One region of the Arthrobacter sp. alpha11c genome, then DNA from elsewhere that is predicted to be linked to it. Evidence: predicted binding sites of a transcription regulator. Region 1 holds the regulator's gene; each other region holds the start of a gene.
The links. Region 1 encodes HrcA, which represses chaperone genes, less so after heat shock. Its sites were predicted from a motif close to TTNGCACTCGNNNNNNNCGAGTGCNAA; they were not measured.
Positions count from the first base shown of each region.

Region 1 (3,987 bases):
CGTCGTGCAGTGGGGACTTGAGTCGGGCGCAGAGGTGACCACCGAAGCCAACCCCGACTCCGTGACGCCCGAGTCGCTCAAGGTGCTGGCTGATGCCGGCTTTACGCGTGTCTCTTTCGGCATGCAATCCGCGGTACCGCACGTGCTCAAAGTGCTGGACCGCACCCATACCCCGAGCCGCGTTCCCCTGGTGGTCCAGTGGGCGCGCGAGGCGGGCCTGGCCGTTAGCCTTGACCTCATCTACGGCACGCCGGGAGAGACGATGGCGGATTGGCAACTGTCCCTTGAGACTGCCCTGTCCTACGAACCCGATCACATCAGCGCCTACGCTCTGATCGTGGAGGACGGAACCAAGCTGGCAGCCCAAATCCGTCGTGGCGAAGTTCCCGGAATCGACGACGACGATCACGCCGCCAAATATGAGCTGGCCGACAAACTGATTTCGGAGGCCGGCCTGACGTGGTACGAGGTCAGCAATTGGTCGAAAACGCCTGAACAGGCCTGCCGCCACAACCTTGCCTATTGGCGGGGAGACGATTGGTGGGGGATCGGTCCGGGCGCTCACTCGCACGTCGGCGGGGTCCGCTGGTGGAACGTTAAGCACCCCACGGCTTATGCCAACAGGCTGGCTGCAGGAGACTCGCCGGCAGCTGGTAGGGAAACCCTTGACGCCGAAACCCGGGAAGTCGAGCGCATCATGCTTGAGGCACGGCTCGGTACCGGTCTCTCCGTTGACGCGTTGGACAAAGTTGGCCGCCATGCGATGGCAGGACTGATCGCTGAAGAACTCGTGGATCCAGGTGCGGCCTTCAAGGGTCGCCTGGTTCTGACGCTCAAAGGCCGACTCCTGGCCGACGCCGTTGTGCGCAGGATTCTGCCGGACTAACCGTCGGCAGAATCCGCTGGAAGCCTTGGACTACTTGATCCAGCGCAGGTTGAGCTTGTAGCGGTGGGGCTGACCGTGGTTGACACGAATACCCGCCGAGACTGAAAAGCACGTGAGTGCTACCCAGATGCCCGTGGCGATGACTGCGAAGATATTGCCCACTACGGGAAGCAGAACCAGGATATTTGCCAGGACTGCCGCGATGGTCGGAGGAAGCGTGAAGTTCAGGGCTTCCTTGGATTCCTGCGCCGTAAAGGGTCCGCGATCACGGAAGATCAGATAGATCAACAGGGACGGCAGGCATCCCAGAATTCCCCCGAAGTGCGCCAAGGTGGCCCACTGCCGGTCTTCGCTTGCCGTCAGTGGGAGTGCGTTCGCGGGCGCGCCATGGTACTGGGGCTGGCCTGCGGCGCTGCCCGGTTCTTCAGGAGCGTTCTCTGCCACGGTGTCTTCCCTTTGCTGTAAAGATGCTGCGGTGTTGCTGTCCCAGAATACTGGGTCCCGGGTCATCCCGGGACCAACGCCCCGTTACGTCTCTGGGAAAAGCGAATTCAGGAAACGCAAATCAGGACAAGGCAGTCAGGGAGTGGTAAGGAAATCGATGACTTCCTCCACCCGTCCCAGGAGCGAGGCTTCCAAGTCCGCATAGCTGCGTACCCCGCTGAGCAGGCGCTGCCAGCCGAGTCCAATGTCTTCGGCGGTTTCGTGGGGCCAACCGAAAGCGGTCAGAATACCGGTCTTCCAGTCAGTGCCTCGTGCAACTTCCGGCCACCGCTCAATACCCAGTACTTTTGGCCGGATGGCTTGCCAGACGTCTACATACGGGTGGCCGACGATCAGCACGTTTCCGGCGGCTCCGGGGACCGTCATGGCTTCCGCGGCGATGCGTGATTCCTTTGAGCCCGCTACGAGGTGGTCTACCAGGATCCCGAGCCGGCGCCCTGGCCCGGGGGAGAATGCGGCGATAGCTGACTTGAGGTCGTCCACGCCGTGCAGTGGCTCGACGACGATGCCCTCAAGGCGGAGATCATCGCCCCAGACTTTCTCCACCAGTTCGGCGTCGTGCTTGCCTTCCACCCAAATACGGCTCGCTTTGGCCACTTGGGCACGCTGGCCCAGGACCTTTACTGACCCGGATGCCGTTCGACCCGACTGCACAGACGATGCAGGGGCCTTTGCGGCCGGAGGCATGAGACGGATGGCCTGCCCTTCAAGCAGGAAACCAAACCCGAGTTGGAAGGACTTGGTCTTACCACGCCTGTCCTCAAGGGAGACGATGTGCATTCCCCCCGATTTCTCCACCCGGGTGACTTCGCCCACCCAGCCGGACTGGACGTCTTCAAGGACCATCCCGCGCTGGACAGCGACCTCGGGGAGTTGGCGTTTGGCAGGAACGGACAGATCCTGCGGGCCCCACGTATCGAAAGCCAAGGACTTCATACCCCTTTTTGCTGGTTGCGCTGGTTGTGTTGGGAATAACTCCCGCGGGCGGTTTCAATGCTAGCAACGTGCTGGCTCATACTAGACTTGTTAGCACTTGGGCATGTTGAGTGCTAAGTGAGTGCTATTTATCCGTCCGAGAAAGGCCGGGACAGTCGTCAGGAGGTGTTGCAATGAGTGAGCCACGCAAGCTTGAAGTACTGCGCGCAATCGTTGAGGATTATGTGCATTCACGTGAGCCTGTTGGATCCAAGGCACTTGTGGAGCGGCATCATCTCGGCGTTTCCAGCGCCACCATCCGCAACGATATGGCTGTGCTGGAAGAAGAAGGCCTCATCGCAGCGCCGCATACCAGTGCAGGCCGCATCCCCACGGACAAGGGCTATCGCCTGTTCGTGGACCGCATCTCGCAGGTCAAGCCGTTGTCAGCCGCGGAGCGTCGGGCCATCCACTCGCTCCTTGAAGGGCCGGACGACCTCGATGACATTCTTGAGCGCACAGTCAGGCTCCTGTCGCAACTGACCAACCAGGTCGCCGTCGTTCAGTACCCGCACTCCAACCGGGCCCTGGTCCGGCACGTCGAATTTGTCCTCCTGGCGCCAAAGCAGGTGCTCGTGGTGCTCATCGCAGATACCGGAAGCGTTGGCCAGAAGGTCATCGAGGCCGGTTCCGATGTAAGCAACGAGGCCTTGATGGCCCTGCGTTCCCGGTTCCTTGGCAGCATTGCGGGCACCCAATTGGCATTGCTGCCGCAGGTGTTGCCGTCCGTGGTTGCGCTTTGTCCGCCGGACCTTCGTGGGCTCGCGCAGCACCTTGCCCATGGTCTGCAGGCCCTGAGTGACACCAGCCGTGAAGAGCGTATCGTCATGGCCGGAACAGCCAACCTTGCGCGCTCAAACGTGGATTTCCCGTTGAGTATCGGGCCAGTGCTGGAAGCCCTTGAGGAACAAGTTGTCATGCTCCGGTTGTTGTCGGACATGGGTGATGATCCCCGCGGCGTGACAGTGAGCATCGGGCGCGAGAATCCCTATGACGGCCTGGCAGAAGCATCGGTCGTGGCAACGGGGTACGGCTCCGGTGCCAAGGTGGGAATCCTCGGACCAACCCGGATGGACTATCCCACCACCATGGCTGCCGTGCGCGCCGTGGCCCGCTACCTTTCCCGCATTCTCGGCGGCTGACGCCAGGCCCGAGATAAGAATCGCAGTAACAACAAGGAAGAGATACCGACTTTGAGCAGCCACTATGACGTTTTGGGAGTCTCGCCGGAAGCCACCGGGGAAGAGATCAAAAAGGCGTACCGCAAGTTGGCGCGCAAGCTTCACCCGGACGTCAACCCGGGGGAGGATGTCGCGGAGCAGTTCAAGGCCGTGACGCATGCTTACGAAGTGCTGTCCGACCCCCAAAAGCGTCGCGTCTACGATGCCACCGGTAACGAGAACGGCACTGACAACGGTTTCGGTGGTGGCTACTCCGGCCAGGGCTTCGCGTTCCAGGACATCTTCGATACCTTCTTCGGCGGTGGCGGCGGGCACGCTGGTCCGGCCTCCCGTGTTCGCAGGGGCCAGGACGCACTGATCAGCGTCCGCATCGACCTCAAGGATGCCGTGTTTGGTGTCAACAAGAAGCTTGAAGTTGACACGGCCGTCGTCTGCCCGACG
Region 1 covers NZ_CP196747.1:615,737-619,723, forward strand. The annotation lists gene hemW (radical SAM family heme chaperone HemW) at 1-886, shown strand, start outside; gene ACTAQJ_RS02855 (DUF4870 domain-containing protein) at 917-1,330, opposite strand; gene ACTAQJ_RS02860 (DUF3097 domain-containing protein) at 1,466-2,326, opposite strand; gene hrcA (heat-inducible transcriptional repressor HrcA) at 2,500-3,507, shown strand; gene dnaJ (molecular chaperone DnaJ) at 3,559-3,987, shown strand, end outside.

Region 2 (3,987 bases), 670 kb from region 1:
ATGGCGAAAGCAGTGGCCGCAGCTCTCCGCGATGCAGGCTTTACGTCCGTGACCATCGTTGCCCGCAACGAAACCACCGGACGCGCGCTCGCGGACTTTTACGGTTTCGGCTGGCAGGACGACGTCAACGGATCAACGGCGGACCTCATCATTAATGTCACGCCGTTGGGGATGGCTGGCGCGGACGAGACAGCGCAATCCTTTGACAACGCAACCATTGCCGCCGCGAAGGTAGTGTTCGACGTCGTCGCCCTCCCCTCCGAGACACCGCTCATCACAGCTGCCCGTCAAGCAGGCAAGCCGGTGATCACTGGAGCCGAAGTCATCGCCATCCAGGCGGAGGAACAATTCGTCCTCTACACGGGCGTCCGCCCGAGTGCTGACCAGGTCCGCGAAGCCTCGGAGTTCTCCCGCCGCTGACGCGGCCTAGAACGTCACGGGCTCCACCACCACGGCCACTCTTTCCTCGCCAATCCTGGTGAGGACCAGGGTGGCCGTTTTTGCGGGCTTGGTCTCGCGCTTGGATGGAAGCAGTTGTTTCCGCAGTTCTTCCGGAGTAACTGCCGTGCCGCGCTTCTTGATGTCCAGCACCGTGATGCCGTTCGCTTTGACCCAGGCTTTGAGCACCTTAACGTTGTAAGGCATTACTTCCAGCACCTTGTATGCGCGGGCAAACGGCGAGTCATGGAGTTCCGGGGCGCAGATGTAGGCAATATGTTCGTCCACCAGGTGCCCGCCAAAACGTTCAGCGACGTCGGCCACCAAGCCTGCGCGGATGACCGCACCGTCCGGTTCGTAGAGGAACCCTTCAACCGGCCCGACGGCGGCTACCGGGCCGCCGTCGAAGTCCTCGCCGCTGGTCAACTCAGCAGCCCCCTGGGAGCTGATGACAAGTGCCGCGCGCCGTACACCCGGCCGGGCCACCGCGTTGAACCACAGGGTGACCTCAGTGACGTCGCCGCCTACGGAGACCCACTGCGCTTCGCAGTTCGCCGGAACCGAATCGTGGGGCATCCCGGGACCCATCTTGACTCCCACCGCCCTGCCGGCTGCAGCCAGCCCTTCAACGAACGACAACGGAGGAGAGAACGCTTCCGGATCCCAGATCCTCTTGGTCCCGGACGTCGAGGTTGTGCGTCGTGCGGGATCCAGCCACACGCCGTCGATCCCGTCCAGGTCCACTGATGTGGCATCGGAATGCACCACTGTGGCGTGCGGGAAGGGCATGAGGTTGATCGTGGCGCAGGCGGCAGTGGTTTCATCCATTTCCACGGCGGTCACGGCAATCTCCATCGAGGCCAGGGCCATGGAGTCAGCTCCCAGGCCGCAGCCGAGGTCGGCTACGTGGGAAATGCCGGCCTTGGCAAAACGCTCGGCGTGCCGGGCCGCCACGTTGAGGCGGGTCGCCTGCTCAAGTCCAGCCTGGGTGAACAGCATCTGGCGGGCGAACTCGCCGAACTTGGCCTCGGCGCGGGTCCGAAGCCGGGACTGCGTCAGTACCGCGGCCACGAGTTCAGGGGAGTGGCCTGCTTTTCGGAGGTCGGCGTTCACACTGAACGCTTCGGCTTCGCGGTAAGGCCCCAGCGAGGCAAGGAGTTCCCATCCTTCAGTGGTCAGCAAGGGTGCGATCTGTTCCTGCGGTGCGTGAGACATGGGATCAAGCCTAACGGCGCGCGCCTTGACGCCGTGAGTTGGGAATCAGCGACGATAGGGTTGTTTGCATGGAAGACAACGCAGCTCCGCAGCCCTCCGATACGAACAACCCTGGCGGGAACCACTCCGCTGGCCCGGGAGCTTCAGAGCATTCTCCAGAGCATTCAGCCGGCAGATCTCTCGTCGCTTTTGCCCGCCCTGCCTTGATCGCGGGGGCCGTGATCGCTGTAATCTGCATTGGCCTGCTGATCGTCATCTTCGCCTTGGACTCATTCAATGCAGCCGCATACTCAGTGACCGGCAAGAGCGTGAATGACCCTACTGATGAAGCCCGCGATATCCGCGACCTCTACAGCGGGGTCCGCATTGGCGGGATTATCGCCTTGGTGATCTCCGGCGTCGTGGCCCTGGCGGCCGCCGTCGTGCTGTATTTGAACCGCGGATCCGCGCCCACAGATGAGGACGACGACGGCGAAGACTACGATCTGGACGACCTCACTGGCCGGTAACGGGAGTTCACTCAGGACGAAATTCTGGCACTCACCTTGACCGAGTGCTAACGCTTACATAGAGTCGTGTTAGCACTCTCCCCCGGAGGGTGCTAATCACGCCAGGCGTCCACCGGCACCGCGACGACGGTTGCACGCTACGGCACCCTAGTTCTTAGTCCATGAATCAGCTCATGAAAAGGAGAGTCCGAGTGTCGGTCTCGATTAAGCCTCTTGAGGATCGTATTGTTGTTCGCCCGCTCGAAGCAGAGCAGACCACGGCTTCCGGCCTGGTAATTCCGGACTCCGCACAGGAGAAGCCGCAGGAAGGCGAAGTTGTTGCAATCGGCCCCGGCCGCTTCGATGACAACGGCAACCGCGTGCCGGTTGACGTAACTGTTGGCGACGTCGTCATCTACTCCAAGTACGGTGGAACCGAAGTCAAGACCGGCGGCAACGAGTACCTCGTTCTGTCCGCCCGCGACGTCCTTGCGATCGTCGTAAAGTAACTTCCTGGAGCCCCGCACCGCAGCCGCGTTGGAATCATTCCGACCTTCTGCGGTGCGGGTTTTCTGTCTTGAAAGGACACAACCATGGCAAAGCAGCTTGCTTTTTAACGATGCTGCCCGCCGGTCTCTTGAGGCCGGTATCGACAAGCTCGCCAACACTGTCAAGGTGACGCTTGGCCCGCGCGGCCGCAACGTCGTGCTGGACAAGAAGTGGGGCGCTCCCACGATCACCAACGATGGCGTGACGATCGCCCGCGAAGTTGAGCTTGACGACCCCTACGAGAACCTTGGTGCGCAGCTGGCCAAGGAAGTAGCCACCAAGACCAACGACGTCGCTGGCGACGGCACCACCACCGCTACGGTGCTGGCACAGGCTCTGGTCAAGGAAGGCCTGCGCAACGTTGCTGCTGGTGCCGCTCCTGGCGAGATCAAGCGTGGCATCGAGGTTTCCATTGAAGCCATCGCAGCCCGCCTCCTGGAGAACGCAAGCGAAGTGCAGGGCACCCAGGTTGCCAACGTTGCCGCTATCTCCGCACAGAGCGACGAAATCGGCGAACTGCTGGCCGAGGCGTTCGGCAAGGTGGGCAAAGATGGCGTTATCACCATCGAAGAATCCTCCACCACCCAGACCGAACTCGTCCTCACCGAAGGCATGCAGTTCGACAAGGGCTACCTTTCCCCGTACTTCGTCACTGACGCAGAACGCCAGGAAGCTGTCCTCGAAGACGCCTTGATCCTGATCAACCAGGGGAAGATCTCTTCGCTGCAGGACTTCCTGCCGTTGCTGGAGAAGGCGCTGCAGGCCTCCAAGCCGCTGTTCATCATCGCCGAGGACATCGAAGGCGAAGCCCTGTCCACGCTGATCGTCAACCGCATCCGCGGCACGCTGAACGTTGTGGCCGTCAAGGCTCCGGGCTTCGGCGACCGCCGCAAGGCCATGCTGCAGGACATCGCTACGCTCACGGGCGCCCAGGTTGTTTCTCCGGACCTTGGCCTCTCGTTGGACACCGTTGGCCTTGAGGTACTGGGTACGGCACGCCGCATCACGGTCACCAAGGACAACACCACCATCGTTGATGGCGCCGGAACCGAGCAGGATGTTGCCGACCGCGTGGCCCAGCTGCGTGCCGAGCTCACCCGCACGGACTCCGACTGGGACCGCGAGAAGCTGCAGGAGCGCCTTGCCAAGCTGGCTGGCGGCATCGGCGTTATCAAGGTTGGCGCAGCCACCGAGGTTGAGCTGAAGGAAAAGAAGCACCGCATCGAGGACGCCGTTTCCTCCACGCGTGCAGCCCTTGAAGAAGGCATCGTTTCCGGTGGCGGTTCCGCCCTCATCC
Region 2 covers NZ_CP196747.1:5,065,554-5,069,540, forward strand. The annotation lists gene ACTAQJ_RS23640 (shikimate 5-dehydrogenase) at 1-420, shown strand, start outside; gene ACTAQJ_RS23645 (THUMP-like domain-containing protein) at 427-1,653, opposite strand; gene ACTAQJ_RS23650 (hypothetical protein) at 1,722-2,162, shown strand; gene groES (co-chaperone GroES) at 2,354-2,650, shown strand; partial or broken gene groL (chaperonin GroEL) at 2,735-3,987, shown strand, end outside.
Region 2: groES (co-chaperone GroES) is a predicted target of HrcA. The motif match lies at 2,187-2,213, and genes of this name have one in related genera.

Region 3 (3,987 bases), 2.0 Mb from region 1:
GCGCGCCAACAGGAGTCGTCAACATACCAGGCCCAACCGGCCGGCCCAGGATTGCCGAGAGCAGAGCCATCGGCGGCAGCAATAATCGTCATGCCTTCAATCCTGCCAGACCACACAGACACTGAAAGCGTGCCAGCACCCAGTAAGTACCAGCACATGTCGTTCTGAGCACTCAGAACGGCCTGATCTGCTACTCACATGGGCGGCACAGCAAGACGGCGGCCCCCACCAAATGGTGAGGACCGCCGTCGTTTGCTCTGAAGCGTGACGCTACAGCTTAGGAGGCTTAGAAGCCGCCCATGCCGCCCATGTCGTCGCCGCCGGCAGCCGGAGCGTTCTTCTCAGGCTTGTCGGCAACTACAGCTTCGGTGGTCAGGAAGAGACCAGCGATGGAAGCAGCGTTCTGGAGAGCGGAGCGGGTGACCTTTACGGGGTCGTTGACGCCGGCAGCCAGCAGGTCTTCGTAGACACCCGTGGCAGCGTTCAGGCCGTGGCCGGAAGGCAGGCCGCGAACCTTGTCGGCAACAACGCCCGGCTCGAGGCCAGCGTTGAAGGCGATCTGCTTCAGCGGAGCGTCGATGGCAACCTTGACGATGTTGGCGCCGGTTGCTTCGTCACCCTGCAGGTTCAGGTTGGCGAATGCCTTGGCACCAGCCTGGATGAGGGCAACGCCACCACCGGCTACGATGCCTTCTTCAACAGCAGCCTTGGCGTTGCGGACTGCGTCCTCAATGCGGTGCTTGCGTTCCTTGAGCTCAACTTCGGTTGCGGCACCGGCCTTGATGACTGCAACGCCGCCGGCCAGCTTGGCCAGGCGTTCCTGCAGCTTCTCGCGGTCGTAGTCGGAATCGGAGTTCTCGATCTCGGCGCGGATCTGGGCAACACGGCCCGCGATCTGCTCGGCGTCGCCGGCACCTTCAACGATGGTGGTCTCGTCCTTGGTAACAACAACCTTGCGGGCGGTTCCGAGGAGTTCCAGGCCAGCGTTCTCCAGCTTGAGGCCAACTTCTTCCGAGATGACCTGGCCACCGGTGAGGATGGCGATGTCGGCGAGCTGTGCCTTGCGGCGGTCACCGAAGCCCGGAGCCTTGACGGCTACAGACTTGAAGGTGCCACGGATCTTGTTGACGATCAGGGTGGCCAGGGCCTCGCCCTCGATGTCTTCAGCGATGATCAGCAGCGGCTTGTTGGACTGCATGACCTTCTCCAGAACCGTGACGAGTTCCTTCACGTTGGAGATCTTGGAGTTCACGATCAGGATGTACGGGTCTTCGAGGACCGTTTCCTGGCGCTCAGCGTCGGTGACGAAGTAAGCGGAGATGTAACCCTTGTCGAAGCGCATGCCTTCGGTGAGTTCGAGCTCCAGGCCGAAGGTGTTGGACTCCTCGACCGTGATGACGCCTTCCTTGCCCACCTTGTCCAGGGCTTCGGCGATCAGGCTGCCGATTTCCGGGTCACCGGCGGAGATGGAAGCCGTGGCTGCGATCTCTTCCTTGGTTTCGATTTCCTTGGCAGAGGCGAGCAGTTCTTTGATGACTGCCTCAACAGCCTTCTCGATACCGCGCTTCAGGGACAGGGGGTCGGCGCCGGCGGCAACGTTGCGCAGGCCTTCCTTGACCAGTGCCTGGGCGAGAACCGTAGCGGTGGCGGTACCGTCGCCAGCGACGTCATCCGTCTTCTTGGCAACTTCCTTGACCAGCTCAGCGCCGATCTTCTCGTAAGGGTCGTCCAGCTCGATCTCCTTGGCGATGGAAACACCATCGTTGGTGATCGTGGGGGCGCCCCACTTCTTTTCGAGGACGACGTTGCGTCCACGCGGGCCGAGGGTGACCTTGACGGCGTCGGCGAGGATGTTCAGGCCCCGCTCGAGGCCGCGGCGTGCCTCTTCATCAAATGCAATGATCTTGGCCATAACGGCGGTAGTCCTTTCGGGACAGTCGTTAAGAAGGAACCTGTCAGATGGGGTGCCCGCGACGGACGATCCTTTGCTTGCGGCCTCTGTATGCCCCGCGCTCCGGACCTCACCCCACCAAGGTGTTTCTTGATCCTCCTGGCGTTCCGAGAGCCATCCGCCCCCGGCGTAAACCGGGCCGCAGTTAGCAGTCGAAGCGTAGGAGTGCTAAATCAATAATTAGGCAACTCGACCGGGGAGAGTGCAAAGCAGAAGCGCCACTTTGCGCTATAAACAAAGGGGTTTCAGCCGTTAGCTGACGCGACCGGGATAAGGACTATGCAACGCGGACGCTTTCCGCCTGCGGACCCTTCTGGCCTTCGCCTAATTCGAACTCCACCCGCTGGCCTTCCTCGAGGGCACGGAAGCCTTCCATCTGAATAGCGGACCAGTGCACGAAGACGTCGTCGCCGGAGTCATCCACAGTGATGAAGCCGTACCCTTTTTCGGCATTGAACCATTTGACGGTTCCCAAAGCCATGATGCCCACACTTTCACAGTAGCCAAGACCGGTTGCCGGGATCTCCGGACCGGAATCAATCCACTGTAACCACAGTCACTATCCGCGCGCTGCTGCCGAGGGGCCCACCATGACTTTTGTTATTGAGGCTTAACCGAGTTGCGGCTTTCGGGGCTGAAACCTACTGAAAAACTGCCGAAATTCAGCGAAATTACTGGTAGCCAGGTCCCACAACAACAACCAGTGGCTGCTGTATTTCAGGAGATTCAATTACCGCGCTGATACCGAGGAGCTTGCCCAGCGCTTCTGCGTTCGTCTTCTGCCCGGGAACGTTGTAGAAGACCACGGACGACTGCTGCGGCAGGCCACCCCAGTTCCCCACAGTTCCCAGCGTCCAGCCATCGCCTTGGACCAGCCCTGCCACACGGCTGGCGAGGCCAGCCGTACCCGTGCCGTTGTAGACGGCAACAGCAACGGTCTTGTCCACGGGCGCTGAAGAAGGAGTTGCGGAAGGTTCGCCCGAAGGTGTGGTCCCCGGGCTCGGTTCACCGGAAGCGATGGGGGCGTTGCTTGATTCGGTAGCTGCAGCAGAGGGGGAGGTTTCGCTCTGCTGGGGCGCCGGCGTCGAAACGCTCGTGGACGCACCGGGGGCCACCAGGCCAAGCCGCGGAAGTATCAGGAAAGCGACGAGTCCCAGCACCAGGGCTACGGCTCCTACGGTCAAGACCGGCCACAGATTGGGGCGGACTGTCTCTTGGGCGTCACGGTGCACCCCCTGCCGGGAGCTGTTCTGTGGGACCCGGTCGAATTCATCCTTGGCAAATTTGGTCATGGTGAAGCCTTGTCCTTGCTGGTTGCTGCTGACTATCAGCCGGGCGATTTACGCGTCGGACCCCAAACGGCGCGCTGTCCGCGCACGTTGGCGCGACGTACGTAGTCTACGCAATCTCTTCACAAGCATGGGATCGTGGGCCAACGCATCTTCGGTATCGATAAGTGCGTTCAGGATCTGGTAATAGTGCGTGGCGGAGAGATTGAAGAGCTCACGGATCGCCTGTTCCTTGGCGCCCGCGTACTTCCACCATTGCCGTTCCAAGGCCAACATTTGCTGATCACGGTCACTTAAAGGTGAGTCTTTGCGGGTTTCGGCCGCCAGGTCTTCAAGTGCCAAACCGGTAGACTGCGGCGCCATTGGTTCCGGTGCTGGTTCTGCCACGGCACACTCCTTGACGCTGGTTGGGGGAAAATGTCCTACCCCCATGTTACGGGCGAATAACAACGCTGTCATTCGCACCGCCGATGCCATGGAGGAGACAATGACAGGGTGACTGGTGAGGATGCACTGTTTGACCTGGAACCCGCCGGCGTTGCCGATCGGGGCTTCGACGAGCTTGTTGACCAACCCTTGGAAGAGCTGATGGCCGCGGACTGGGCGGACGCGTTGCGACCCGTGGAAGGCCAACTCCGTGAAGCTTTGGCCTTTGTTGCGGGTCAGGCTGCCCAAGGGATCCACGTCCTTCCTGCAGCTACGAACCTCCTCCGGGCCTTCCGCCGACCACTGGCTGACGTCAAAGTA
Region 3 covers NZ_CP196747.1:2,622,929-2,626,915, forward strand. The annotation lists gene ACTAQJ_RS11865 (RNase H family protein) at 1-92, opposite strand, end outside; gene groL (chaperonin GroEL) at 287-1,912, opposite strand; gene ACTAQJ_RS11875 (cold-shock protein) at 2,229-2,432, opposite strand; gene ACTAQJ_RS11880 (LytR C-terminal domain-containing protein) at 2,623-3,243, opposite strand; gene ACTAQJ_RS11885 (DUF3263 domain-containing protein) at 3,292-3,627, opposite strand; gene ACTAQJ_RS11890 (uracil-DNA glycosylase) at 3,736-3,987, shown strand, end outside.
Region 3: groL (chaperonin GroEL) is a predicted target of HrcA. The motif match lies at 2,097-2,123, and genes of this name have one in related genera.